DNA from 2 places in the Clostridium sp. 'White wine YQ' genome. Region 1 is predicted to be linked to the other one. Evidence: predicted binding sites of a transcription regulator. Region 1 holds the regulator's gene; the other holds the start of a gene.
What was found. The regulator HrcA, encoded in region 1, represses chaperone genes, less so after heat shock. The targets are predictions, from matches to a motif close to TGTTAGCACTCNNNNNNNNNGAGTGCTAACA.

Region 1 (15,546 bases):
CACCATAGCTACACTAGACCCTTTTGAGCTTAATGATAAAAGTATAATTAAGTATACGCCAGAAGAAATGCCTAAGGAGGGCACAAATATAGTATCAAAGGCATACGATCCAAAACTTAAAAAGGCACTTAATATTGATAAGCCAGAGGTACTTATTTATCACTCACATACTATGGAATCATATTCGCCAGCAACTGCTGAGAGCAATGATCCTAATATGAGCGTAGTAGGAGTTGGGAATGCATTAACAAAAGAGCTTGAGGAAAACTATGGCATTGCAACAATACATGATACTACTATTCATTCATTATCATATGATGATAGTTATAAAAGATCAGGGGAGACCTTAAGCAAATATTTAAAAAAGTATAATAGTTTTAAAATCATTATTGATTTGCATAGAGATGCTATGGAAAATAAAACACCTGTAACAGCCACTATAAATGGTGAAAGTGTTGCAAGAATAATGTTTGTTTTAGCTCAAAATAATCAATATTATCCTAAAAATAAAGCGTTAACTGATAAGTTAAATACATTATCAAGAAATATCTTTCCAGGGCTAAGCAGAGGAATAGATGAATATAGAAGAGGAAAAGATTCTTTTAACCAAAATCAGAGTCCAAATGCAATTCTTATAGAAGTAGGGGCAAATTGTAACTCAAATGTTGAGGCACAAAATACAGCAAAGTATATAGCTAGATTATTGGCAGAAGATATAAATGGGAAATAAAGGTATAAAAAAATAAAAAATGAGCATCCTTATAGATATATATAATGCATTAAAGAATTTACATGTCACTGTTAAGCTTTTAGACGTTTCAACTAAGAGTTGGACAATGAGATGTATTATGATTTTTGCATTATATTTATAAAATCTAGGGGGTGCTTTTTTTGAAAAAGTTACGTATGATATTACCATTGTTAATTATATTAATCACTATATTTTTTGGGATTATTAAAATAAACATTATAAATACAAAAGCATTTAGTGAAAAAAATAATAATCTTCAAGGAGTAAATTTTGATAACATTAAAGATGACTTTGGAAATGAATTTTCTAATTTTATCCTTGATAAAGCAATACTTAAGATACATCAGGTTGACGGTGGAAAATATATTTTAGAGATAAACGGTCAGGAGTATAAATTAAAGGGGAATTTTAATTTTGTAAACTCAATTAAAAGCAATATTAATGGTGCTTATGAAGATATAAAAAATATATTTAAATAATTGTCATGATATTTTCAAAGTTGAGCAATATAAAAAAGCAGATGAAATTACCTAAATATCTATATAGGGTTTTTGATAGGAAACTAAACTTATACTTACATAAATAAGTTAATAGTTGAACTTAAAAACCTATAATTAGTTGACATGATGAAGGATACTTGTGTTATAATTTATCTGATTATTTTACACGGGGGTGAGTGCTGTTCTTATAACCTTAAGATAACAAGTATCAACTATTGATTATCTATAATTTATAAGAATGGATTTAATATGCAGAGTGAAAGAAGAAAACATATAAGAAATTTTTCAATAGTAGCACATATAGATCATGGTAAGTCAACTCTTGCAGATAGGTTGTTAGAAGAGACTGGAACCCTTACTCAAAGAGAAATGGAAGAGCAAGTTTTAGATAACATGGAACTTGAGAGAGAAAGAGGGATTACAATTAAATCTCAAGCTGCAAGATTAATTTATAGAAGGGATAATGGAGAAGAATATATATTAAATCTTATAGATACACCAGGTCATGTAGATTTTAACTACGAGGTTTCAAGAAGTTTAGCTGCATGTGAGGGAGCAATTCTAGTTGTTGATGCAACACAGGGGATTCAGGCGCAAACATTAGCAAATTGCTATCTTGCCTTAGATAACGATTTAGAAATCGTACCAGTTATAAACAAAATAGATCTTCCAAGTGCAAGACCTGATGAGATAAAGCAAGAAATCGAAGATGTAATTGGAATTGAAGCTCATGATGCACCTTTAATTTCAGCTAAAACTGGATTAAATATTAAAGATGTTCTAGAAGCTGTTATTGAAAAGGTTCCATATCCACAGGGAGATGAAGAAGCTCCATTAAAGGCATTAATTTTTGACTCATATTATGATAGTTATAAGGGTGTAGTTTGCTATGTTAGAGTTAGAGATGGAGTAGTTAAGCCAGGAACTCAAATTAAACTAATGGCAACAAATAAAGTATACGAAGTAACAGAAGTAGGAGTTTTCACGCCTAACTTTTTACCAATAAATCAATTAAGTGCAGGAGATGTTGGATACATTACTGCATCAATAAAAAATGTAAGAGATGCTAGAGTTGGTGATACTATTACCGAAAAGGGTAGAGAAACCTCTGAAGCATTAAAAGGATATAAGCCGGCAGTACCTATGGTATTCTCAGGAATATATCCAGTTGATGGAGCTAAATATGAAGAACTTAAGGAAGCTTTAGAGAAACTTCAAATTAATGATGCTGCTCTGAACTTTGAACCGGAAACTTCAATTGCCTTAGGATTTGGATTTAGATGTGGATTCCTTGGATTATTACATATGGAGATAATACAAGAAAGAATAGAGAGAGAGTTTAATTTAGATATTATAACTACAGCCCCATCAGTTATATATAAGGTTTATAAAACAGATGGAACTCTTATAGAATTAACAAACCCAACTAATTTACCTCCAATGACTGAGATTGATTATATGGAAGAACCTATGGTAAAGGCTTCAATAATTTCACCAACAGATTATACTGGTGCAGTTATGGAGTTATGTCAAGAAAAAAGAGGTAACTTTATAGATATGGAATATTTAGAAGCAACAAGAGTTGTTATTCATTATGATATTCCGTTAAATGAAATTGTTTATGATTTCTTTGATACCCTTAAATCAAGAACTAAGGGATATGCATCCTTAGATTATGAATTAAAGGGATATGTAAGAACTGAATTAGTAAAATTAGATATTTTATTAAATGGTGATTCAGTGGATGCACTTTCAATGATTGTTCCAAAAGAAAGAGCATATAGCAGAGGAAGAGCGATTGCAGAAAAGTTAAAAGAAATTATACCAAGACAACTTTTTGAAATACCTATTCAAGCTACAGTTGGAGCTAAAGTAATAGCTAGAGAAACCGTAAAAGCTATGAGAAAAGATGTATTAGCAAAATGTTATGGTGGAGATATTTCTAGAAAGAAGAAACTTCTAGAGAAACAAAAAGAAGGAAAGAAGAGAATGAGACAGGTAGGTTCGGTGGAAGTACCTCAAGAAGCATTCATGGCAGTTTTAAAAGTAGATTAAATATAAAACTCAGAGGGATAAAGGATTTTAGAAGTATATTTAAAATCCTAAGTTCCTTCTGAGTTTTAATTATAATTAGGAGGCAATTATAATGAAAAACATTTCTTTATATATACATATTCCTTTTTGTAAACAAAAGTGCATGTATTGTGATTTTCCATCTTATAGTGGAAAAGATGCATTGATGGAGGAATATATAAATTCATTGTGCAAAGAAATATCTAGAGAAGCATCAAAGTATAGTTATAATACCGTGTTTATTGGAGGTGGAACTCCAAGTTATTTAAACGAAGAGGATTTAACTAAGCTTCTTAAAGAAATAAATAAATTGTCCTTAAATAGAGAGTTAGAGTTTACCATGGAATGTAATCCAGGAAGCCTAACAGAAGAAAAATTACAAATCATGAAAAGTTATGGTGTAAATAGATTAAGTTTAGGATTACAAAGTACTAAAAATAGTATCCTTAAAGAAATAGGAAGGATTCATAGCTTTGAGGAATTCAAAAGTAATTATTCTTTAGCGAGAGAAATGGGATTTAATAATATAAATGTTGATATAATGTTTGGATTGCCAAATCAATCAGTAGAAGATTTTAAAAACACTTTAAGTGAAATAACTGAGCTAAATCCAGAGCATATTTCTGCTTATTCTCTCATAATCGAGGAAGGAACGGCTTTTTATAACTTATGGGAAAAGGACAAACTAAAGTTACCCTCTGAGGATGAGGAAAGAGAAATGTATGAGTATTGTGTGGATTACTTGAACGAAAAAGGATATTTACAATATGAAATCTCAAATTTTTCAAAGGAAGACAAAGAATGCAGACACAATAAGGTATATTGGGAGCTAGATGAATATTTAGGCTGTGGATCTTCTTCAGCTTCATTAATAGATGGAAAACGAATAAAAAATACAGAAAATATAAAGGAATATATAGAAGCGATTAACAGTAATAAAAGTGCTAATATTGAAACTATTAATTTAAAGGAAGGAGATTTAATTGAAGAATTTATGTTTTTAGGCTTAAGAAAAAAAGAAGGAATCGATGAAGCTATATTTAAGAAAAAATTTAATAAAGAAATAGATAGTATATATGAAAAAGTTATAAATTTTCACATAAGTGAGGGTTTATTAATACGAGAAAAAGGAAAGATATATTTAAGTAAAAAAGGCATAGAACTAAGTAATTATGTTATGAAAGACTTTATTTTAGATAAGTAACTGTAAATTTGTTATCTTTGAATTTATCATAATCATGTAAATATTTTTGAAAATTATAGTAATAAGGAGATTAATGGAGTAACTTAGAGCAAATAATAGTTTTTCTTTAAAAACAATAAAAAAGCAAACATTATTATACTATCTGTTAATTGACAAAAAAACTTAGAAATAATATATTTAAATCGTAGTCATTAGCACTCGATTGTAATGAGTGCTAACAAAAAGAGGTGAAACTATGTCAATAGATGATAGAAAGATAAGAATTCTACAAGCTATAATTAATGATTACGTGAAAACAGCTGAACCTGTAGGTTCAAGAACACTATCAAAGAAATATGACTTAGGAATAAGTTCTGCAACTATAAGAAATGAAATGGCAGATCTAGAAGAGATGGGATATTTAGAGCAACCTCATGCGTCTGCAGGAAGAGTTCCCTCTAGCAAAGGCTACAGACTTTATGTTGATAAGCTTATGGAATATAAAACCTTAAGCACAGAAGAAGAGTTAATGATAAAAAAATATATTATTGATATGGCTTTATTTGAAGTTGATAAGGTGTTAAAACAAACTTCAACATTATTATCAGAACTTACTAGATTAACTTGTGTTGTAAAAGCTCCTTCGGTTAAAAAGAGCTATATGAAATCAGCTCAGCTTGTTAAGATAGATGATTTTAATGTTCTCTGCATAATAGTAACAGACAATGGAGTTGTAAAGAATGGTTTGCTTAGAGTAAGCAGAAGTTTAAGCCCAGAAGTTTTAAATAAAATAAATAATATATTAAATGAGAGACTTGTTAATTTAACAATTGAAGAAATCAATCTTGAAGTAATTAATAGGTTAACATTAGAGTTAAAAGGCTTTGATGAAATTCTAAATGGAATGTTATCTTTGCTTTATGAAACCCTTAAATCCTCTAACTCTTCGGAGGTTTTTATGGAAGGTACAACCAATATATTTAATTACTCTGAATATAACGATATAGAAAGAGCTAAAGAAATACTAGAACTTTTGTATAATAAGGAATACGTTAATGAACTTATTACCACAGACAAAGGTATTTCAATAAAGATTGGTGATGAAAACTTCTTACCACAAGCTAAAGACTGTAGTGTCATTACTGCAGAATATACTTTGGGAGAAAGACCGCTAGGTACTATAGGACTTATCGGGCCAAGGAGAATAGATTACTCAAAGGTAATATCTATTATGGCTGAGGTAATGAAAGAGCTAAATACTTTGTTTAATAAGCAAAGCTTAAAATAATACTAGAGAGATGAGGTGTGATTTCTTGACAAAAAAGGAGAATACAACTGAAGAATTTGAAAATGAAAATTTAGAAGTAGAGGAAGACGCAAACTTAGAAGAAACTTTAGAAGAAGCTGAAGTTTCAGAAGATAAAGAATTTGAAGAAGTTTTATCAATCGAAGAGATCTTAAAAGAGAAAAACACAAAATTAAGTGATGAAAACACTAAATTGAATAATGAGATTGAAGCATTAAAAGATAGACTATTAAGAATAACTGCAGAATATGAAAACTTCAGAAAAAGAACTCAAAAAGAAAAAGAAGGTATCTATACTGATGCAACTACTGATGTAATTAAAGAAATTCTTCCAGTTTTAGATAACCTAGAAAGAGCTTTAGCAGTAGATGGATCTATTGAAGATCTAAAAAAAGGAATAGAAATGACTCAAAGAGGATTTAATGGAGCACTAGAAAAACTTGGTGTAGAAGAAATAGATGCCTCAGGAGATTTTGATCCAAATCTTCATCAAGCAGTTATGCATGAACAAAATGAAGATTTTGGTCCAAACAAAATAGCAGAAGTTTTCTTAAAAGGTTATAAGAAATCTGATAAAGTAATTAGATATTCAATGGTTAAAGTTGTAAACTAGCAAAATTTATTTGATAAATAGGAGGATATTATTATGGGAAAAGTAATAGGAATTGATTTAGGAACCACAAACTCTTGTGTAGCTGTTATGGAAGGAGGAGATCCAGTAGTTATAGCTAATGCTGAAGGTGCTAGAACTACTCCATCAGTTGTTTCATTCCAAGCTAATGGAGAAAGATTAGTAGGTCAAGTTGCTAAAAGACAGGCAATCACAAATCCTGATAAAACTATAATTTCAATAAAGAGACACATGGGAACAAACCATAAGGTAAACATAGATGGAAAGGATCATTCACCACAAGAAATATCAGCAATGGTTCTTCAAAAGATTAAAGCTGATGCTGAAAGTTATTTAGGTGAAACTGTAACTCAAGCAGTTATAACAGTACCAGCATACTTTAATGATTCTCAAAGACAAGCAACTAAAGATGCAGGAAGAATAGCTGGATTAGAAGTGTTAAGAATTATAAACGAACCAACAGCTGCAGCTTTAGCATATGGTATGGATAAAATGGATACTAACCAAAGAATATTTGTATATGACTTAGGTGGTGGTACATTCGACGTATCAATACTTGAACTAGGAGATGGAGTTTTCGAAGTTAAAGCAACTAATGGAGATACACGCCTAGGTGGAGATGACTTTGACCAAAAAGTTATAGATTATATAGCAGATACATTTAAAGCTGAAAATGGAATAGATTTAAAGAACGATAAGATGGCACTTCAAAGATTAAAAGAAGCAGCAGAAAAAGCTAAGATTGAATTATCATCTTCAACTCAAACAATAATCAATTTACCATTTATAACAGCTGATGCAACAGGTCCAAAGCACATAGATTTAACATTAACTAGAGCAAAATTCAATGAATTAACTCATGATCTAGTACAAAGAACTATTGAACCTATGAGAAAAGCATTAAATGATGCTGGATTATCTATAGGGGATATTGATAAAGTATTATTAGTTGGTGGATCAACTAGAATACCAGCAGTTCAAGATGCAGTTAAAGAATTTACAGGAAAAGAACCTTCAAAAGGAGTTAACCCAGACGAATGTGTTGCGGTAGGAGCTGCAATTCAAGGTGGAGTTTTAACTGGAGATGTTAAGGATGTATTATTACTAGACGTAACTCCATTAACTCTAGGAATTGAAACAATGGGTGGAATAGCTACACCATTAATTGAAAGAAATACAACAATACCAGCTAAGAAGAGCCAAATCTTCTCAACTGCAGCAGATGGTCAAACAAGTGTTGAAATCCATGTAGTTCAAGGGGAAAGACAAATGGCTGCTGACAACAAAACTTTAGGTAGATTTACTCTATCTGGAATTGCACCAGCACCAAGAGGAATTCCACAAATCGAAGTTACATTTGATATAGATGCTAATGGTATAGTTAAAGTATCTGCACAAGATAAAGGAACTGGTAAAGAAGCTAATATTACAATAACAGCTTCAACTAACCTTTCTGATGATGAAATAGATAAGGCAGTAAAAGAAGCAGAAAGATTTGCTGAAGAAGATAAGAAGAGAAAAGAAGCTATAGAGATAAAGAATAATGCAGATCAAGTAGTATATCAAACTGAAAAGACTCTAACTGATTTAGGTGATAAAGTTTCAGCTGAAGATAAGAGCAAGATAGAAGCTAAATTAGAAGAAGTTAAGAAAGTAAAAGATGGAGATGATTTAGAAGCAATTAAAAAGGCTACTGATGAATTAACTCAAGAATTCTATGCAATTTCATCTAAGATTTACCAAGCAGCAAACCCAGAAGGTCAAGGATTTGATCCAAACAACATGGGTGGAAATCCAGGAGCAGGTTCTCAAGGACCAAAAGATGATAATGTAGTAGATGCTGATTTTAAAGTAGATGAAGATAAATAGTTGAAACTAAGCTAACAAATAGCATATAATAGTTTGATAGGGAAGGGAGGCTCTCTTCCCTTTAACTAAGTTAATAGGTGGTGAATATATGGCTTCAAAGGACTATTATGAGGTGCTTGAAATTCAAAAAGGTGCCTCAGATGATGAAATAAAAAAGGCCTTTAGAAAACTTGCAATTAAATATCACCCTGATAAGAACCAAGGAAATGCAGAAGCAGAAGAAAAATTTAAGGAAATAAATGAAGCTTATCAGGTATTAAGTGACCCTCAAAAGAAAGCTCAATATGATCAATTTGGAACTGCTGATGGCGCTGGCTTTGGTCAAGGTGGATTTGGTGGATTTGACTTCTCTGAAATGGGAGGTTTTGGAGATATATTTGAAAGTTTCTTTGGTGGAGGATTCGGCGGTAATGCTGGAGGAAGAAGAAGAAATGCTCCAAGAGAAGGAAATGATATGGAATATACTCTTCACTTAACATTTGAAGAAGCTATTTTTGGAGTTGAAAAGGAAATATCAGTAACAAGAACAGAAAATTGTGATACTTGCCATGGATCTGGAGCAAAACCTGGAACATCACCAAAGACTTGTACTAGATGTAATGGATCAGGACAAATTAGAGTTGAGAGAAGAACACCGCTAGGAAGTTTCGTAAGTACTTCAGCTTGTGATGTGTGTGGAGGAACTGGTCAGACAGTTGATACTCCTTGTCCAGATTGCAAAGGAAAAGGAAGAGTTAGAAAAAATAGAAAGATTAAAGTTAATATACCTGCAGGTGTAGATACAAATAATGTAATACCACTAAGGGGACAAGGTGAGCATGGTGTAAACGGAGGTCCTCCAGGAGATTTATATATAAAAATCGTAGTTGCACCATCTAAGGTATATACTAGAAAAGGCTTTGATTTATATATTGATGAACATATATCAATGGCAGCAGCTGCTTTAGGTATTGAAATTAAAGTACCTACAGTAGATGGTGAAGTTAAATATAATGTACCTGCTGGAACTCAATCAGGAACTTTATTTAGACTTAAGAATAAAGGTGTTCATAGGGTCAATTCAACAGTAAGAGGAGATCAATATGTAAAAGTAATAGTTGATATCCCTAAGAACTTAAATGAACAACAAAAAGAAGCCTTAAGATTATTTATGGAAGCATCTGGAGAAACTCATACAAATAGCAACGAAAAACATAAAGAAGGTAAAGGCAAAAAGAGTTTCATGGATAAAATTTTTGGAGAATAGCTTAAAGATTGAATAGATCTTTATTTATACTATAATAGTACTTGAAAAAGAATATAGGTAAATTCGGTTGGACAAATTTATATTATTTGTTACAAGTAATTTTGTTTCTGGGGTGGGAAGCTCAATTTTGAGTTTCCCGCTTTTTTTATATAAATTTATAGATTATAGGAAAGGATACTAAATATAAGAAATTCTGCATATCTATGATTGTTTTGATTGGATTAATTTTTGCTGGTAAATTTAAAGTTTACAGAAATTAAGGAAGAGTTAAAGAGTGTATAATACAAAGAGAATAATACATAAAGTTTGACTATGTTTAGTATGTAGCAATTTGATGAAATAAAACAATTGAAAATTTTCCAAAATTTTGTTTAAATTAAATTAGAATATATTTAGGAGGAAGACATATGGCTCAAAATATTGATTATGTTATACATGGGGATGATATGCAGTTTGTGGAGGTTATGTTAGACACCAATGAAACAATGGTTGCAGAAGCCGGAGCTATGATGATGATGGATACAACTGTTGAAATGGAGACAACATTTGGAGATGGAAGTTCAAATCAAGGTGGTTTTATGGATAAATTATTCTCTGCAGGGAAAAGAGTTATTACAGGAGAAAGTTTATTTATGACTACCTTTACTAATAAGGGTTATGATAGAGCTATGGTATCTTTCTCAGCACCTTATCCAGGAAAAATTTTACCAATTCACCTTTCTCAGTATGGGGGAACACTTATATGTCAAAAGGATTCTTTCCTATGTGCACAAAAAGGAACTCAGGTAGGTATAGCTTTTACTAAAAAGTTTGGTGCAGGATTATTTGGAGGAGAAGGATTTATACTTCAAAAGCTTCAAGGAGATGGGATTGCATTTGTACATGCTGGAGGAACTGTAATTGAAAAAGATTTAGCACCAGGTCAAGTGCTTAAGATAGACACAGGATGTATAGTTGCAATGACTTCATCAGTTGATTATGATATTCAATTTGTAGGTGGATTTAAAAATGCACTATTTGGTGGAGAAGGTTTATTCTTTGCAACTTTAAGAGGACCAGGTAAGGTATGGATTCAAAGCTTACCATTTAGCAGACTTGCATCTAGAATGATGTCTGCAGGAATGGGCGGGAGAACAGGAAGAGAAGAAGGTAGTATATTAGGTTCACTTGGTAATTTCTTAGATGGTGATAACTAATAGATAGCGCTAAGAAGAAGGAGATTTATTGAGATTTAACTTTGATGATAATCAAAGTTAAGTTTCTTTTTTTGAAATTATTAAAGTAGATTAGAATTATAAGCAATATAAATAAAGGACAGATTTAATATTTAGGTGGTAATTATGAAGAAAAAAATGATATTTTTAACTATTCTATTTTCAAGTATACTAATTCAAATGAAAACTGCACATGCAGTTGAAGTTGATTCGATAAAAGGAAAAGATAGATATGAAACGGCCTATATGATAGCCCAGAAAATGAATTATACTCAAGCAATATTAGTAAATGGTTATTCGATAGTAGATGGATTATCTGCAAGTGGACTTAGTGGAACCACGGATTCACCTATACTCTTAACAGAAAAAGATTCAATACCAGAGAAAACATTAGATGGGCTTAAGTCAGTTAATAAAGTATATATAGTAGGTGGAGAGGGAGTTATTTCTAAAAATGTTGAGAGAATTTTAAACATGAGAGGAATATCTACTGAAAGGTTAGGTGGTGCAGATAGATATGCAACCTCAATTGCTGTTGCAAATAAGATAGAGGCTACAAAAGGAATACAACAAGTGTTTTATGTTAACGGAGATGTTGGACAAGCGGATGCGATGAGTATATCACCTGAAGCTGCAAAAAGTAAAAATCCAATAATTTTAACTAATGGAATATCCACTGGATATAAAAGAAATGTGGATTCTTACTCAATTGGAGGACAAGGAGTTATAGGTGCATGGTTTGATACTTTTACCACTAGGATAGGTGGGAAAAGCAGATTTGAAACTAATAAAGAGGTCATTGATTACTTTTTTCCAAATAGAAATCATGTTTATTTGAGTAAATCAGAGGAACTAATTGACGCACTAACATCTTCAGTAATGAAGGAACCTGTAGTTCTTGTTGAGAATTATTCAGATAAAACAGTGTTAGCAGGTGCGAAAAGCTTTACTTCTTTAGGTGATATTAACAGCATTGCTATAGGTCAAGCAAAAGGGTATATATATAAGGAAAAGGTAGTGTTCTATTCTCAGCACCAAGATGATGAGGTATTATTTGCAGGAAGTGCAATTGTTGATGCTATTGAATCAGTAGGACGTGAAAATGTATACTTAGTAGTTGTATCAGATGGAGATGAAAGTGGAGTTTTGATGGGAGATAGATATAAAAATCTAACGGTGGCTGAAAAGGCAACTCTAAGAAATAATGAATTGAAGGCGGCAGATGAACAGTTAGGATTGGATTTAAACAATATAATCTTTTTAAATGAACCAGAAAGTAATTGTAATTATGATGACTTAAGCAAAATAGCTCTAGAATTTGAAAACAAATTTACAAACGTTACACATGTTGCACACACATATAAGTTTGATATTCATCCCCAACATTTGAAATGTGGACAAACGATATATAATTTATATAAAGAAGGAAAGATTAAGGATTGTAAGTTTTTCGCAAGAACAGAAAAGGCAAATGAAATTAATCCTATAAATTTAATATTGAATATTGCATATTCAAACGAAGAAAAAGATAGGGTGCTTAAAGCAAGTAAGGAATATAAATTGGATAGAAAAGATATGATTAGAGAAGGTATTGGATATAAATCAGTACCGGGTTTATTTGACGCATTAGAGAAAGACAAATATGTGACCTCATATCTACATGAACCGGGAATATAGGCTATTTACTAATAATCATTCTTTAAAGTATAATAAGATAAAAACAAATTAGAGAAGGATAACAGAATGATATACGTAATTTCACCGGCTAAAACAATGAATTTTAAAAAACAATCAAAGATTGAATCAAATCAGTTACCTATGTTCATTAAAGAAGCAGAAATAATAATGGATGAATTAAAAAAATATGCTCCAGAAGATATTTCTTCATTAATGAAGATTTCAGATAAATTAGCTGAACTAAATTTTTTTAGGAATCAAGCTTTTGACGATACTTTAAATAATACCAAAGAAGCTATATTTGCTTTTGATGGTGAAGTTTATAAAGGATTAAATGTAGAAGAATTTTCAAGAGAAGATATTTTATATGCTCAAGAGCATTTAAGAATTTTATCGGGATTATACGGTATGATTAAGCCGTTAGATAGAATTAAAGAATATAGGTTAGAAATGGGGACAAAGCTTAAAATTTCAAATCATAAAAATCTATATGATTATTGGACAGAAAAAATAACCCTGGGGATTATAGAGGAACTTGAACAGCAGAAGGGGAATATATTAATTAATTTGGCATCGGAAGAGTATAGCAAGGTGATAAATTTAAATAAAATATCCCATTCATTTAATGTAATTACCCCAATTTTTAAGGATTATAAAAGTGGAAAATATAAAATAATAAGCTTTTATGCAAAGAAAGCAAGAGGATTGATGGCAAAGTATTTAATTGAGAATAAGATCGATAGCATTGAAGAATTAAACAAATTCAACCTCGAAGGGTATAAGTTTTCTAAAACAGAATCAAATAATTCGCAACTAATATTTTTGAGGGGATAATTGCTTGTTGACATTTCCCCATGAGTGTTATTATAATAGTCTAGTTGAAAAGAAAAGTCCTAGCCCATATATATCTGATGATAAGGTTCAGATGTTTCTACGAGGATTCCGTAAAAGTTCTCTCTATGGGTAAATCAATGGTATCGCTTACCCAAGAGTGGCACCAGCTTTGGTTTACCTAAACTAAGCTGGTGCTTTTTGATGCAACGAAAACAAGTAATTAGATTATTAAATCTAATTTTTTTATTTTACTTAGGAGGAAACATTGAGATGGATAATTCAAAAACTAATTTCTTTGAGAGAGTGTTTAAACTTAAAGAAAACAAAACAAATGTTAAAACAGAAGTTTTAGGAGGGTTTACAACATTTGTAACAATTGCATATGCCTTATTAGTAATCCCTAACATATTGAAACTAGGTGGAATGAATTCACTTGGCTTAAAAGGTGATGAGGCTGCAAATTTAACAATTGCATCAGATCCTATAATAGGTTCAGCATTTGCTTCTGTATGTATTGCAGCTGCAGTTGGAACACTTATTATGGCTTTCTATGCTAATATGCCATTTGTTCTAGCACCAGGACTAGGCTTAGTAAGTTTCTTTACATTTAATATATGTTTAAAATTAGGTTATACTTGGCAACAAGGCTTAGCAGCAGTATCAGTTTCAGGTATTCTATTTATTGTTATCACTCTTACTTCAATAAGAGAGAAAATAGTTTATGCTATGCCGCAAAACTTGAAATATGCAATAACTGCAGGAATAGGTTTGTTTATATCACTTATAGGATTAAAAAATGGTGGAATTATTGTCGCTAACCCAGCAACTTTAGTGGCATTTGGTGATTTTAAGAATGGTGCAGTTATATTAACTATAATAGGTATTATAATAATAGGAATTTTAATGGCTAGAAATATAAAAGGAGCCATGTTAATTGGAATAATAATAACAACTATAATTGGAATACCAATGGGAATAACAAAGTTATCAGGTATTCAAGTATTTTCGTTACCACCAATAGGACAAACTTTCTTTGCTCAAGACTTTAAAGGATTGTTAAGCCATAATGGCGGAGGGGTCTTAGGAGCAGCCTTAACAATATTTATGGTAGTTATTACTTTGAGTTTAGTAGACTTATTTGATACACTTGGAACATTAGTAGGAACAGCTCAAACATCAGGAATGTTAGATGAAAATGGAGAAGCGAAGAATTTAAGAAAATCACTATTTTCAGATGCAGTAGCTACAACTATAGGGGGAGCTTTAGGTACAACTACTTTGGCTACAGTGGTTGAGTCATCAGCAGGAATAGCAGCAGGAGCAAGAACTGGCCTTTCAAATGTTGTAGTAAGTATATTATTTGCATTGTCTTTATTCTTTAGCGGACTTATTGGAATAGTTCCTCAAAGTGCTACAGCACCAGCACTTATTATCGTAGGTGTATTAATGCTTAGCTCAGTAAAAGAAATAGATTTTTCAGATTTTACCGAAGCACTGCCAGCATTTTTTACAATTGCAATGATGCCATTTACATATTCAATTGCTAATGGAATAGCTGTTGGTATAATATTTTATCCAATTATGAAGCTATTAACAGGAAAAAGAAAAGACGTACATCCTATAATGTATGTATTAGCATTGCTATTTATATTAAGATTTATATTAATGCCAGATTAATATTAAATAAGAAAAGGGACCTCTCAACATAGTTTGAGAGGTCCTATTTTTTAGCTACTTTACGGTAAGTTCTATTTGTTTATCATACTCAGGTATAATGTTATCTTGGTCTTTAATTACTAATTTAAAATCATCGAGATTATTTATTTCATAGGTTAATGTACCTTCATCTAATCTTCTTAAGCTGGGGTTAAATCCATACTGCTCATTTACATAAGTTCCATCATTGTATCTTAATTCTATTAAATTAGGGTTAAAGCATATTCCATCAAATCTATATTTAATTTGAAGAACATTATTTTTATAAGAAACATCTAAAATGTTAATGGTTAATTTATCATCTATTTTTAATGAATAAGGCTTTTGAAGGTTTAATAGCTCTGAGGATGGAATCTCCTTAATTAGTTTACCATCATTCATGTTTCCACTATATTTAAAAGGTATAAGTGTTATTTTGTTTGGTTTTTCTTTTATAGGTGAAAAATATGATTCTCCGATGGTAGTGCCATCACTTAAACCTGAGGAACCATGATAGTCATACAAGGTTTCGTTTTTATCAGTTCTAATAATATAGTTAATCGAAGG
Region 2 (15,546 bases), 320 kb from region 1:
AAGCTAGTATTTACGCATCTCTAATTTGGGCTTTATTGGGTATTTTAGGAACACTTTTATACATGAAATTGGTTTCCGCACCATTTGTTTTATTTTCTGTGCAAACAGTATGTCTTGCACTAATATATGGCGGGTATTTTATAATTTTATCAAAGTTATCAAAAGGTACGTGGAATCGAAAAAATTTAATTAGAAATACATCTTCAATACTTTGCTTGCTACAGATGTTAACAGAGAATCAAAAACAAAAAAAAGTGGCTTATGCATTTATTGATGAAGGTTGTTATGGTGAACGAGGATTAGATGTCTTAATTAGTTCTGTAAAAAAGAATGCAAAGGTTTATTACTTAGATTCTATTGGAGCAGATGCCACTTTAAATGTAATGGGTCCACAATTTAAAGAAGAGCTTGCTGAATCTAAAAAACTCCGATATGTATCACCTAAGGATAAAATCAATTACTTATTTTCTGCGGATATGAATCAAAATAATGAGTTTTATTTAGATAAGTCAAAATTAAATAAGAAAAATTTAAATTATAACCATTTTACTCAAGCAATAGAATTGTTAAATCAAAATATAAAAGGAGATTAAGTTATGTTAGGAATTGTAATCGCCACACATGGTACTTTAAGCAATGGTATCAAAGACGCAGCTGAAGTTATTATGGGAAATACAGAAAATATAAATACTGTAAACTTGAATGCAGGAGATGATGTTGAGAAACTTGGTAAGAAGATAAATAACGCTATTTTAGAAGTAAATCAAGGTGATGGTGTTGTGGTATTGGTTGATTTAGTGAGTGCAAGCCCATATAACCAATCAGTCCTTGTTACAAATCAGTTAGATCCAGAACTAAAAGATAAGGTTTATATTATTGGTGGAGTTAACTTACCAATGTTATTGGAAATAATCAATCATCAAATTTTAGGGACACAAATTGAAATAGTTGCAAAATCAGCAGCAGAACAAGCAAAAGAATGTATTAGCTCATGGCATGTTCCTGTTGATGTAGATGATAATGAGGTTGACGAAGATGATGATTTTTGATGGAGGGATAAAATGAAGTGGGGATTCAGATGGTATGGAGCGAAAGACTCTATTCCTTTAAAACATTTTAGACAAGTTCCAGGAACAGATGGTGTTGTAGGGACCTTATTAAATAAGTTACCTGGAGATGTTTGGGAAATTGATGAAATTAAAGAATTTAAGGCTTCAATTGAAAAAGAAGGATTGGAGTTACTTGGTATTGAAAGTGTTGCAGTTCATGATGCAATTAAAGCAAGAACAAAAGATTGTGATCATTATATTGATAACTATATTCAAACAATTAGAAATTTAGCAGCATGTGATATTCATTTAGTATGTTATAGTTTTAAACCGATTTTTGGATGGGCTAAGACAAATTTAAAATATGAAAATCCAGATGGTAGTTATTCATTGTTGTTTGATCAGTCTGTTGTAGAACATATGGATGCGAGTGAGATGTTCCAGCTTATAAATAGCCAATCTAATGGGTTTAAATTACCTGGATGGGAAGAAGAACGTCTTAAAAAGTTTAATGATTTGATGGAAATGTATGAAAATATTACAGAAGAAGATTTATTTGACAATCTTGCATACTTTCTAAAAAAAGTTATTCCTGTTTGTGAGGAAGTTGATGTGAAAATGGGGATTCATCCGGATGATCCACCATGGGAAATCTTTAATCTTCCAAGGGTAACAAAAAATTTAGAGGATTATAAAAGAATAATAAATATTATTGATTCCCCTTATAATGGTGTAACACTTTGTACAGGATCGTTAGGAGCAAATCCAGAAACGGATTTAGTCAAAGTCATACATGAATTAGGACATAGAATTCAATTTGTACATTTAAGAAATGTTGAATTTTTGGGAAAACAAAAGTTTAGGGAATCTGCTCATTTGAGTATTGATGGATCATTGGATATGTATGAACTTATGAAGGCACTTATAGATGTTAATTTTGATGGTGTCATCCGTCCAGATCATGGTCGTTCAATTTGGGATGAAATAGCAATGCCCGGGTATGGTTTATATGATCGTGCTTTAGGTTTTACATATTTAAGAGGATTGTATGAAGCTATCACAAAATCTCAAAAAGAAAATGGATTGGAGCAAAAATAATGAGTGTAAATGTAGATTTATATAAAAAATTAGGAGAAATAAAGTTATTACCGCTTTATACTGCTACTGACTTGAAGTATTTAGATGATTTGGAAGAGATTCTTTTGCAGAATGATGTACCTTTTATAGAAGTCACATTTAGAAGCGATCTGGCTTTAGAAGCAATTAATAAACTTTCACAATCTGGTAAGTTGATTGTTGGAGCAGGAACTGTACGTACATTAGAACAAGCTAAAAATGCAATTGAAAATGGAGCAAGTTTTATAGTTTCTCCAGCAGTGATTCCAGAGATAATAGAATATTGCATTGAAAACAAAGTTCCAGTTTTTCCTGGAACAGCAACTCCAACTGATATTCAAAAGGTCGTTAGTTATGGACTTCATGTTGTAAAATATTTCCCAGCAGATATTTATGGTGGTTTAAAAGCAATTAAAGCATTAAGTGGACCATTCTATGACGTGAAATTCTTGCCAACAGGAGGAGTTAATGCAGATAACTTTATGGATTATGTTAGCAATGATAATATTTTAGCGGTTGGCGGATCTTTTATTATATCTGAAAAAATGATTAAAGAGGAAGGTAAAGAAAAGACAAGCAACTTGTTAAAATCATTAGCAGATCAAATTAAAGCTTAGTGCAATATGGCACGGCTTTTTTTTGTAAGGAGGATTATGTAATTATGAAAAAACTTGAATTAGTTATATTTGATATGGACGGGTTAATGTTTGATACTGGACAACTAGCATATCGTGCATATTTAGAGAGTGCTAAAGATTTTGATTTTACAGTGAATCATTCCGTATATTACTATTTGACTGGACGTAAAGAACGCGAGATTCGCGAGGGAATGAAAGAATTATACGGAGAGGATGCTCCTGTATCTGAATGGCGAGATAAAATCAATTTAAATAGAGAAAAAATTCTAAGTGATGAGAAACGCGTATACAAGAAAAAAGGTTTACTTGAGTTATTGGAATTTTTGAAGAAAAATCATTATAAAATAGCGTTGGCTTCTTCCACATGCCGAGAGAAAATAGAATACTATTTTAAAATTGAAGATATGCCAGAGGTATTTGATATCATTGTAGCAGGAGATGAAGTACTTACTGGAAAACCAAATCCTGAAATATTTTTAAAGGCTTGTGAAAAAGCAAATGTTGCACCTGAACGTGCTTTAGTATTAGAAGATTCTGTAGCAGGTATTAAAGCTGCTTTGAAAGGAAATATTACGCCTTTTCTAATTCCAGATGACATATCTAACATACAAACGCATAAAGGAAAGCATTCATTATTAAAAAATCCTGAAGAGTTTCTTATTACGAAACCAGAGAATGTAGAAATTTTTAAAGATTTATTAGAAGTTAGAGATTATTTGGAACAATATTTTATGAGAGATTAAGAGCTTCATTAATTAATGGTGGAGATATTACTTAATTCCAGGCATATTTAGGATATATAGTAAAAATACAAAATTTAATATTAGGAGGTATATATTAGTGAATACATTCAAATTAAAAAATGTAGCTAATAACATAAGAGTAAACATTATTAAAGCTGTATCAGCAGCAAAATCAGGGCATCCTGGTGGATCTTTATCAATAGCAGATATCTTAGCAGTTTTATATTTTGAAAAGATGAACATAGATCCAAAGGACCCCAAAAAAGCAGATAGAGATAGATTTGTATTATCCAAAGGTCATTCAGCACCAGCATTATATGCAACACTAGCTGAAAGAGGATTCTTCCCAGAAGAAGAATTAATAACACTAAGAAAATATGGGTCCAAATTACAAGGACATCCAGATATGAAAAAAGTACCTGGAGTAGATATGTCAACAGGATCACTTGGTCAAGGATTATCAGCAGCAAATGGTATGGCGCTAGCTGGAAAGTTAGATAACAGTTCATATAGAGTTTATGTAGTACTTGGAGATGGAGAAGTTCAAGAAGGACAAATATGGGAAGCTGCAATGAGCTCATCTCACTACAAACTTGATAACTTAACAGCATTCCTTGATTTAAATGGCTTACAAATAGATGGATCAAATGAAGAAGTAATGAGCATCAGCCCAATTGACGAAAAGTTTAAAGCATTTGGATGGAATGTATTAACTATAGATGGCCACTGCTTTGAAGAAATAGAAAACGCAATAGATGAAGCAATAGCTACTAAAGGCAAACCAACAATTGTAATTTGTAATACTGCAAAAGGTAAAGGTGTTTCATTTATGGAAAACAATTGTGCATGGCATGGAACAGCTCCAAATGAAGAAGAAACAAAGAAAGCATTAGCTGAATTAGAAGGAGGCGAAAACTAATGGGAGTAGCAACTAGAGAAGCATATGGACAAATATTAAAAGAATTGGCAGAAGACAAAAATGTTGTTGTATTAGAATCAGATTTAGGTAAAGCAACAAAGAGTATTGAATTTAAGAAATATGCACCTGAAAGATATATAGAATTAGGTATAGCAGAATGTAACATGATGGGAACAGCTGCAGGTCTTGCTACATGTGGAAAAATTCCATTTGCAAGTACATTTGCAATGTTTGCAGCAGGAAGAGCATTTGAACAAATTAGAAATTCAATAGCTTATCCTAACTTAAACGTAAAAGTGGTAGCAACTCATGCAGGAATAACAGTTGGGGAAGATGGTGGAAGTCATCAATGTAATGAAGATATATCTTTAATGAGAACTATACCTCATATGGTTGTAATAAATCCATCTGATGCTGAAGAAGCAAGACAGGCAATATTAGCAGCAAAAGAATATTATGGACCAGTATATATAAGACTGGGAAGATCAGCAACTCCAGATATTCATGATGAAAATTATCAATTTAAAATTGGAAAAGGTGAAGTTTTAAATGAAGGTAATGATGTAACAATAATTGCAACAGGGTTAATGGTAGCAAAAGCAATACAAGCTGCTGAAACATTAGAAGAGCAAGGAATCAATGCAACTGTTATAAATATTTCAACTATAAAACCAATTGATAAAGATTTAATTGTTGAGGCTTCAAGGAAAACAGGTAAGGTAGTGACTGTTGAAGAACATAGCATAATAGGTGGATTAGGTTCAGCAGTTGCTGAAGTTTTAATTGAGGAATGTCCGGTAAAAATGAAGAGAATTGGAATAAATGATGAATTCGGAAGCTCGGGAAGTGCTGAAGTTTTATTAGAAAAATATAATTTAACCGCAGAACATATAGTTGATGTAGTAAAGTCATTTTAAGAAAAATCATGAATATCAACAATACTCTATAAATTATTATATTTAATTAAAACAATAGGAGAATACTTGTAATATTCTCCTATTTTTAAAATTTGTTTTAATAAAACATATTGGAATAAATGACGTATCATTCTTAAGTTTATATAAAATTTATTTTAGAGGGGAGTTTTTATTATGCTTCACGAACTTAAAAAATTACAAAGTGGAACGGATATAAGAGGAATAGCAATTGAACATGAGGGAAGAAAAAATCTTACACCTGAATTAGTTAATGTTTTGGGGTTTGGTTTTGTAGAGTGGTTAAAAAAAGTTAAGGGTATAAATAAGAATAATATAATGGTAGCAGTTGGAATGGATTCGAGGCTTTCAGGCCAAGAATTAAAAAAAGCTTTAATAGAAGCTCTAGTTGATTCTGGCTGTAATGTTTATGATTGTGGAATGTGTACAACTCCTGCTATGTTCATGACTACTATCTTAGAAGATTATTCTTGCGATGGATCTATAATGATAACAGCAAGTCATCTTCCTTATTATTATAATGGATTAAAGTTTTTCACTAAAGAAGGTGGATGTGAAAAGGAAGATATAGTAGATATAATAGAATGTTCTAGTTCAATAGAAAAAAATTCTACAACTAAAGGATTAATTAAGGAAGTAGATTTTATTGATGTTTATTCGAGGATATTAGTAGATAATGTAAGAAAAAGTGTAAATTCATCTGAAAATTATGAAAGACCATTAGAAGGGAAGAAAATAATTGTAGATGCAGGAAATGGAGCCGGTGGTTTTTTTGCATATAAGGTTTTAGAAAAATTAGGTGCTGACACTGAAGGAAGCCAATTTACCGAACCAGATGGGAATTTTCCAAATCATATACCTAATCCAGAAAATGAAGAAGCAATGGAATCTATTAAAGAAGCTGTACTTAAAAACAAAGCAGACCTTGGAATAATTTTTGATACAGATGTAGATAGAGCGGCTATAGTGAGCAGAGATGGTAAAGAAATAAATAAAAATGCCCTTATAGCATTAATATCTTCAATAGTGCTTGATGAAAATCCAAATTCAATTATTGTTACTGATTCAGTAACATCTACTGGTCTTGCGGAATTTATAACTAATTTAGGCGGTGTTCACCATAGATTTAAAAGAGGATATAAGAATGTTATAAATGAGTCTAAAAGATTAAACGAAGAAGGAAAAGAAAGCTGTCTAGCAATTGAAACATCAGGTCATGCTGCTTTAAAAGAAAATTATTTCTTAGATGATGGAGCATATTTAATAGCTAAAATATTAGCAAAAATGGCTAAGTTAAAAGAAGAAGGAAAAGAAATATCAAGCCTTATAGATAATCTAAAATACCCTAAAGAAAGCAAAGACATGAGAATAAAAATTGAAAGAGAAGATTTTAGAGAATACGGAGAAATGATACTAGAAGACCTGAGAAAGTATACAGAACATATAGATGGATGGTTAATTGAACCTAAAAATTATGAAGGAATAAAGATAAATTGCGATAAAGAAAATGGTGATGGTTGGTTATTACTAAGATTGTCATTACATGAGCCAGTTTTAGCCTTAAATATAGAATCAGATATTCAAGATGGAATGAAGAAAATTATAGATAAATTAACTCCATTTTTTAATAAGTATAATGAATTAGATATTAAGTAATATTATAAATAATAAAAGTGCTTAGTTTGTTTTCTCTTTTAAAGTTTAAGATATCACCATTCTCTTTCTTCCAAACTAACACAGAAGGAGCAGAAAAGCTTTATTCTATAGTAAGAGATTTTATGGGATATGGAGAAAATAAGATTGTATTTGATCTATATTGTGGTACAGGTATAATAGGGCAAATAACAGCTCCAAAAGCTAAAAAGGTAGTAGGAATTGAACTTATGGAAGAGGCTGTTGAGGCAGCAAATGAAAATGCTAAATTAAATGGATTAAATAATTGTGAATTTATAGCTGGAGATATTGCTAAGGTAATAACTGAAGTGAAAGATAATCCAGATATAATAATTTTGGATTCACCAAGAAGTGGAGTGCATCCTACAGCAATGAAGTATGTTATAGCTTTTAATGTAGAAGACATAATATATGTAAGTTGCAATCCAAAGTCTTTAGGTGAGGATTTAAAAGTGTTAACAGCAGCATGATATAAAATAGAAAAGACACTTTGTAAGGATATGTTTCCTAACACACCTCATTGTGAGAAAGTAGTAAAGCCTATTAAGCAATAGACACATTTTCGGAATATAGCTAAAATAAATATAAGTGATTTGTCAACATTTTGCCGACGCTGAATTAAAGCATTGGCAATTTTTATAATATCTCATTCTCGAGAATAGTAACAGTATTACAGGACATTTTTACAAATTCTATCAGATTTTCTTTTATTAATTGATAAGAATACAGCATTTATAAATGTGCCACTCAATATTATTAAATTCATTTATATAAAGCGTGCTTATTTTTAAAGAATTAATAATCAGGCGAAGATCTCATTTAGTAAATAATTTATACAACTAAAGAATGAGCTATCGCCAATGGATTTTAATCCACTAATGCGACAGCACTTAGAATCTCTATTTTAATTTTTGAATAGGATTTACTTACTAAACCATGCTTTACTAAGTAAATTAATACCTTCAGCAATCTCACTGTCAGTCATACCACCGAAACCAAGAAAAACCATATTATTAGTATACTTATCTTTACGTAACCAATATGTAGATACAGGAGAAACTAAAACACCATATTCTTTAGCTTTTTCTATTAGCTCTTCTTCAGATAATCCATTATTTACTTCTAGTAAGATGTGCAGACCTGCATTTTTACCGTGAATTATAACATTGCCTCCCATAAATTTATGAATAGCGTTGATTAACGTATCATGTCTTCTTTTGTTCAGAAGAGATATTTTACGCAGATGACTATCCCAATGTCCTAAATGCATAAATTGTTGAATTATTTTTTGTTCAACTATTGGAACAGAGGTTTGGTAGCTACTAAAAAAATTATCATATATTTCTAGCAATGATTGGGGTAAAACCATATAATTCAATCGCAAGCTTGGGGACAAAGACTTTGAAAAAGTACCAATATATATAACATAGCCATTTGAATCAATACCTTGTATTGAAGGTATTGGCCTTGAATTGTAACGAAGTTCACTATCATAATCATCTTCAATTATAATTCCATTTTCTTTTCTAGCCCAATCCAATAATTGTAATCTTTTTTGAATTGGCATCACTGATCCTGTCGGAAATTGATGTGAGGGGGTTACATACACTATCTTTGTAGAATTATTTTCCAACTCGGTAATACTTATTCCATCCTTGTCTAAGCTAATTGGAACAACATCATATCCGTTATTGTTAAAAATCTTTCTTGCACCAATGTAGCCAGGATCTTCTAAAGCAACTTTAGAAAAATTGTTTCGGAACATCTGGCATAGTAAACTTAAACACTGCTCGAAGCCTGAAGTAATAATGATCTGTTCTGAGGTACATGATACACCCCTTGACTTATTTAAATAAGCCATTATTTCTATTCGTAATTCTTTTTCGCCTTTACTGCTAGTATAGGATGTCATAACCTCAGCATCTATAGAGGCCAAGCATTTATTTGATATCCTCCTCCATAAGCGCAAAGGAAAATCAGAAGCATTTAATTTTCCATATTTGAAATTATACTTATAATTATTATCAGTATCCATCTTAGGTAATGTAGTTTTTTTATACTTCTCAATATTGACAGAGTTATCTCTCTTTAACTTAGTGATTAACACACTATCTAGTTTTTCAACTACGAATCCGCTACCTGCTTTACTTGTGACATATCCTTCAGAAGAAAGTTGTAGATAAGCACTTTCTACTGTATTTCTACTGACATTTAATGTTGTTGCAAGCGTTCGTGTCGAATATAGCTTAGTGCCTTCTGAAAGCTTTCCTGAAATTATCTCTTCTTTTAACTGCTCATAAATTTGCAAATATAGTGGAACTCTTGAATCGTTATTTAGAACAATCATTAAAAAACACTCTCCTTTTAAACTGTATCCCATAAAATAAAAAGAATTGGCACTTTTGATGAGTACACATTGATTGTATAATTGTCTTATAGAAAAGTCAACGTACACAGATTACGACTTTTTTAAAATATTAAAATAACTAAATTTGTAGAATTATAGAGGAGGAATTTAAATGTTAAATGAAAAATTGCTTGAAGTTATATCACATGAAGGAGTAGTAGCTATAGTATCTTGTAGTAACAATGAGGCACATGTAGTTAATACCTGGCATTCATTTCTTAATGTAACTGAAGATGGTAGGATATTATTACCTGCAGGAGGCATGAGAAGAACTCAAAAAAATATAGAAGCAAATAATAAAGTTAAGGTTACTGTAGGTAGCAAAGAGGTTATGGGACATCAACATCCAGGAGCAGGATTTTTAATAGAAGGAACTGCAAAATTCCTTGAAGAGGGTCCAGACTTTGATATGGTGAAGAAAAAGTTCCCTTTTTTAAGTAGAGTATTAGAGATAACAGTTGCATCTGCTAAGCAAACAATATAGTTATAATATAACTCAATTTTTGAAAAGAGTACTTTATATTAGTGAAATAGCTAAAGAAGTACTCTTTTATGTTATTCATTTTTAATATTTTCAACTTTACTAGGATAGTAGGGGAATCTGCGTCATGCAATTAAAAGTAAATATTGTAGGAAACCTAAAATAAAAATATAGCATATTCTAATTTAAGTAATTAAAGAATTTGAAAATGTACACATATAAACCTTTTACGACTGGTACCATAAGAAATGTAAAAATCGATATTTTTAATAATATCAGTTTAAAATTATAAATTAAACATTAAAATTAAATAAATGGAGGAATAAAATGATCGAGGACTTAATAACAATTAAAGAATTAACAGAAGAGGAGCAGTGGACAGATGCTTTTTTAGTAATGAAACAATTACTAACTGATTTAGATGAGAAAAAATATTTACAACTTATAAAAGAGATGCACAAGGAAGGATATAAAATGTTTGCCCTACTTGAAAAAGGAAAAATTGTTGCAGTTACAGGTGTAATCCAGCTTACAAACTTATATTATGGAAAACATATCTGGGTTTATGACTTAATCACCGATGAAAGTAAAAGGTCAAAAGGATATGGGGAAAAACTTTTATTACATGTACAAACATGGGGTAAGGAAAATGGATGTGGGATAGTAGCACTTTCTTCTGGCTTTTCAAGAGTTGATGCACATAGATTTTATGAAGATAAGATGGGATATACTAAATCAAGTTATGTTTTTAGAAGACAAGTACAATAATTACCTGTCTTAGTATATAATAAAGCTACTGTATAATAGAATTTTGCTTCGCGATATTCTTAAAGGATGTAATAAAAATATAGCGTAATGATTATATAATTTTATTAAGTTTAATTAAGGTATATAACATGAAATTAAAATATATGTTATTATAACAATCTTTTTTATGAAATGCTAACAATAATGCAATTTGAATTGCGCTATTTATGATTGGAATGTAGTTAAATACTATTAATGGAATTGATAATTTGTTGAATGAGCGGAGAGTAAAATAATTAAATTAGTTCTTATATTAGGGATAAATAAAAGTAAATAATAAAGTACACTAAGTGAAAACTTGGTAGAAATATTCAACACACACCTCATTGTGAGACAGTTATGAAGTTAAGTAAATAAAGATCCATAAGCTAATTTATAGAATTTTAGCTTAATGTAAACATTTATCTTATTAATAAGATGAATGTTTTTTTATATATTTAATTGTATTATAGCGTTAAATAATTGTTATTTATGGATAAATATTTCTATACATTGGTGAAATAAGGTATAATAATATTTGTAAAAAATATACGGACAAACTTTAAGATTTTACTTTTATAAATAAAATTGTTTCTTTTGAGGTGAAGACGTGAAAAAGAAAAAAGTACCTAAAACTATTCCAGGCATAATAAAAGTAATAAATGAATCAAATGATATGAATACCATAGAGAGAATGGAGAACTATATAGGTTGCTACTATGGGATACCTGTATTACTAATTGGCGCAATAACTAATTATATACTTCATCATGAACTAAAAAGTGCTGTAGTAGACAGTATAATATTATTAGTATTATGCTTTTGCTTCATTATTACACAATATTTAAAGATAAAAACTAGAATTATTACTCATTGGATATCACTATTGTTTTCACTGGTGTTAATTTTTATAGCCATAAGAATTTATAAATATATTGGACCAGCTATATGGACTATAGCATTTATAAATATAATTATATCATCACTTAGAATTACAAGAGTTATGCTAAACTATTCTATTATTTCAACATTTTTGGTATGTATGTATTATTCTTTAGTACTTTCGAACACACCTTTTGAATTTGGTGTGACATATATAATAGTTCAAATAATATTATTTGCTTTAATTTTAGTTATAGCGCCAGTCGTACATCTAATCAATCAGGCACATTATGATAGAATAAATAAAATGTATATGACAGAAGTAAAGCAAAGGGAAGAACTAGAGAAAATGTATGATGATATTGCTGTTACTCATGCGGAACTCAGTTCTAGATACAACGAATTAAATGATAAAAACAATAAACTAAAGCTTAATGAGGAAAAGTTATATCGAATGGCTCATTTTGATATGGTAACTGAATTGCCAAATAGAAAGACAATTATGGACAAGATTAATGAACTTATAGAAACATTTCAGAATACTTTAGCTTCTTTTTATGTAATTTTCATAGATATTGATTCATTTAAAAAAATAAATGATACAATGGGACATCATGTAGGTGATATGTTTATAAAATTAGCAGCAAATCGTCTTAAAAAATCTATTAATGAGGAAGATTTAATAGGAAGACTTGGAGGAGATGAGTTTGCTTTAATAATTCAAAGGAATTTAAATGAAAAAGAAGCGTACTTATATGTGGAAAATATCAGAAAAGAATTTTCAGAGTCATTTATAATTGGAAATAATGAAATAAAATCTAGTGCAAGCTTTGGTGTAGCGGCTTTCCCAAGTGATGGAACTGAACAAGTGGAATTAATGAGAAATGCTGATACTGCAATGTATAAGGCAAAAGAGCTTGGAAAGAATAAAATACAATTTTTTAAAGATACAATGAAGAAAGAGTTATTAGATAAAATAAATTTTGAAACAAAATTAAAATCAGCACTACATAAGAATGAGTTCTTTTTGGTCTTTCAGCCAATATATAGTCTTAGCGAACATAAAATAAGAGGGTTTGAAGCTTTGGTGCGCTGGGAATCACCTGAACTGGGAATGGTAAGTCCAAGTGAATTTATACCAGTTGCAGAAGAGCTAGGAATAATAGTACCTTTAGGAGAGTGGATTATAAGAACAGCTTGCAAAAGTTTTAAAAATATTCAAGGTACATATAATAAAGACATAATACTTTCACTAAATTTTTCAGTAAAGCAGCTTGAAGCAACTAACATAATAGAAGTTATTGAATCTGCATTAAAAGATGCAGATTTAGACCCTAGGTTACTTGAAATAGAAGTAACAGAATCAATATTAATTAGTTCAATTGAAAATACTATTAATGTATTAGAGAAACTTAGAGAAATGAATATACAAATATCATTAGATGATTTCGGAACAGGATATTCATCTTTAAGCTATTTAAGAAGATTGCCTATAGATGTTTTAAAAATAGATAAATCATTTATAGATGATTTACTAAATGAAGATAAAAACTTAGAGATTATTGGTGGGATTATAGAGTTAGCACATAACTTAGGAATATTAGTTGTAGCAGAAGGAATAGAAGAAGAAATTCAAATAAATCATTTAGAGAGTCTTAAATGCGACTATATACAAGGATATCTTATTAGTAAGCCTATTAAAGAAGAGGAAATTGAGAAATTAAGCTCATTAAAAGAAATTAAAACTAAATTAATTCAAACTGTTTAAAGCCATAGAAATTTAATATTCTATGGCTTTCATTTTATACATATATTGACATTGGTTTTTAAAAGTGGTATATAAAAGTTATGGGTTAGCACTCTGATATAGAGAGTGCTAATAATAAAGATTGTTTTAATTTTGAAGGGAGAGATTTACTTGGAAACAAAACAATTTAAAGCAGAATCTAAAAGATTATTAGATCTAATGATCAACTCGATCTACACCCATAGGGAGATTTTTTTAAGGGAACTTATTTCAAATGCAAGTGATGCTATTGATAAGATTTATTACAAAGCATTAACGGATGATTCCTTAAGCTTTGAAAAAGACAATTATTATATCAAGATAGCTCTAGATAAGGAAAATAGAATACTTAGAATTATAGACACTGGCATAGGAATGACTAAAGAGGAACTTGATGATAACCTTGGTGTAATTGCTAAAAGTGGATCATTAAAATTCAAAAAAGAAACAGAATTAAAAGATGGATATGATATAATAGGACAATTTGGCGTAGGTTTTTATTCTGCATTTTTAGTATCAGATGATGTTACAGTTATAAGTAGAGCAGTTGGAAGTGATGAGGCATATAAGTGGCAATCTAAGGGTGTAGAAGGATATATCATAGAGAAATGTGAAAAAGAATCATTCGGTACTGAGATAATACTTAAAATAAAAGAAAATACAGAAGACGAAAGCTTTGATGAATATTTAGATGAATATAGAATAAAGAACATAATAAAAAAATATTCCGATTTTATAAGATATCCAATTAAGATGAATACAAGTAGTAGCAGACTTAAAGAAGGCAGTGAAAATGAATATGAAGACATCATAGAAGAACAAACAATTAATAGTATGGTTCCTATATGGAGAAAAAATAAGAATGAATTAACTAAAGAAGATTATGATAACTTTTATTCTGAAAAGCACTATGGATTTGATAAGCCTATAAAGCATATTCATATAAGCGTTGATGGAGTTGTAAGTTATAATGCAATTCTATTTATCCCAGAAAGAACACCATTTGATTTCTATACTAAGGAATATGAAAAGGGCTTAGAACTATATTCAAATGGGGTAATGATTATGAATAAATGCCCTGATTTATTACCGGATTACTTTGGGTTTGTAAAAGGTATAGTTGATTCAGAAGATTTATCACTTAATATTTCTAGAGAAATTCTGCAGCATGACAGACAACTTAAACTTATAGCTAAGAATATTAAAACAAAAATAAAAAATGAGTTAGAAAGTATATTAAAAAATGAAAGAGATAAGTACGAGGAATTCTATAAATCCTTTGGAAGACAACTGAAATATGGTATTTATAGTGATTTCGGGGCCAATAAAGAGGTACTGCAAGATATATTAATGTTCTATTCTTCGAAAGAGAAAAAGATGGTAACCTTAGGTGAGTATGTTTCAAGAATGACTGAAGAACAAAAATATATTTATTATGCTGCTGGAGAATCTATTGAGAGAATAGAAAAGCTACCTCAAACAGAACTTCTTCTTGATAAAGGATACGAGATACTATACTTTACTGATGATATAGATGAATTTGCTATAAAAACAATAATGAATTATAAGGATAAACAATTCAAATCTGTATCTAGTGGTGATTTAGGAATCGAATCAGATGAAAATGATGAAACTTCAGATACTAATAAAAATGAAAATAAAGATTTATTTGAAAATATGAAAAATAACTTATTAAATAAAGTTAAAGATGTAAGAGCATCAAAAAGATTGAAAAATCACCCTGTATGCTTAGCTAACGACGGTGAAGTTTCAATAGAAATGGAAAAGATACTTAATTCTATGCCTGATAATCAAAATATTAAGGCAGATAAGATATTGGAAATAAATATCAATCATCCAGTGTTTGAATCACTTAAAGAAGCATTCAAATCAGATAAAGACAAGTTCAATCTCTATACAGATATATTGTATAATCAAGCATTGCTTATAGAAGGGTTATCTATAAGTGATCCAGTAGAATTTACAAATAATATATGTAAAATAATGAAGTAAAAATAAGCACTCACTAAGAGAAATATCTATTAGTGAGTGCTTTTTAATCACAATGGCTATACGAATGTATGTTCTTTTAATGGGTATAAATTATCCAGTTGCAACTATTAAATCAAC

Region 2: a site for HrcA is predicted at 13,482-13,512, ahead of htpG (molecular chaperone HtpG). Genes of this name have one in related genera too.

What each region holds. Positions count from the first base shown of each region.
Region 1 covers NZ_JAQYUU010000001.1:1,920,659-1,936,204, reverse strand. The annotation lists gene PTZ02_RS09725 (stage II sporulation protein P) at 1-730, shown strand, start outside; gene PTZ02_RS09720 (hypothetical protein) at 892-1,230, shown strand; gene lepA (translation elongation factor 4) at 1,501-3,306, shown strand; gene hemW (radical SAM family heme chaperone HemW) at 3,398-4,528, shown strand; gene hrcA (heat-inducible transcriptional repressor HrcA) at 4,764-5,795, shown strand; gene grpE (nucleotide exchange factor GrpE) at 5,806-6,426, shown strand; gene dnaK (molecular chaperone DnaK) at 6,460-8,313, shown strand; gene dnaJ (molecular chaperone DnaJ) at 8,402-9,559, shown strand; sodium ion sensor (DUF1646 type) at 9,625-9,681, shown strand; gene PTZ02_RS09685 (TIGR00266 family protein) at 9,967-10,755, shown strand; gene PTZ02_RS09680 (cell wall-binding repeat-containing protein) at 10,900-12,450, shown strand; gene yaaA (peroxide stress protein YaaA) at 12,517-13,284, shown strand; purine riboswitch at 13,329-13,430, shown strand; gene PTZ02_RS09670 (NCS2 family permease) at 13,555-14,961, shown strand; gene PTZ02_RS09665 (DUF4179 domain-containing protein) at 15,016-15,546, opposite strand, start outside.
Region 2 covers NZ_JAQYUU010000001.1:2,242,951-2,258,496, reverse strand. The annotation lists gene PTZ02_RS11220 (hypothetical protein) at 1-593, shown strand, start outside; gene PTZ02_RS11215 (PTS sugar transporter subunit IIA) at 597-1,049, shown strand; gene uxuA (mannonate dehydratase) at 1,062-2,147, shown strand; gene PTZ02_RS11205 (bifunctional 4-hydroxy-2-oxoglutarate aldolase/2-dehydro-3-deoxy-phosphogluconate aldolase) at 2,147-2,782, shown strand; gene PTZ02_RS11200 (HAD family hydrolase) at 2,827-3,546, shown strand; gene PTZ02_RS11195 (transketolase) at 3,644-4,465, shown strand; gene PTZ02_RS11190 (transketolase family protein) at 4,465-5,382, shown strand; gene PTZ02_RS11185 (phosphomannomutase/phosphoglucomutase) at 5,557-7,056, shown strand; partial or broken gene PTZ02_RS11180 (class I SAM-dependent RNA methyltransferase) at 7,095-7,628, shown strand; gene pdxR (MocR-like pyridoxine biosynthesis transcription factor PdxR) at 7,997-9,421, opposite strand; gene PTZ02_RS11170 (pyridoxamine 5'-phosphate oxidase family protein) at 9,594-9,965, shown strand; gene PTZ02_RS11165 (GNAT family N-acetyltransferase) at 10,290-10,730, shown strand; gene PTZ02_RS11160 (putative bifunctional diguanylate cyclase/phosphodiesterase) at 11,359-13,398, shown strand; gene htpG (molecular chaperone HtpG) at 13,549-15,429, shown strand.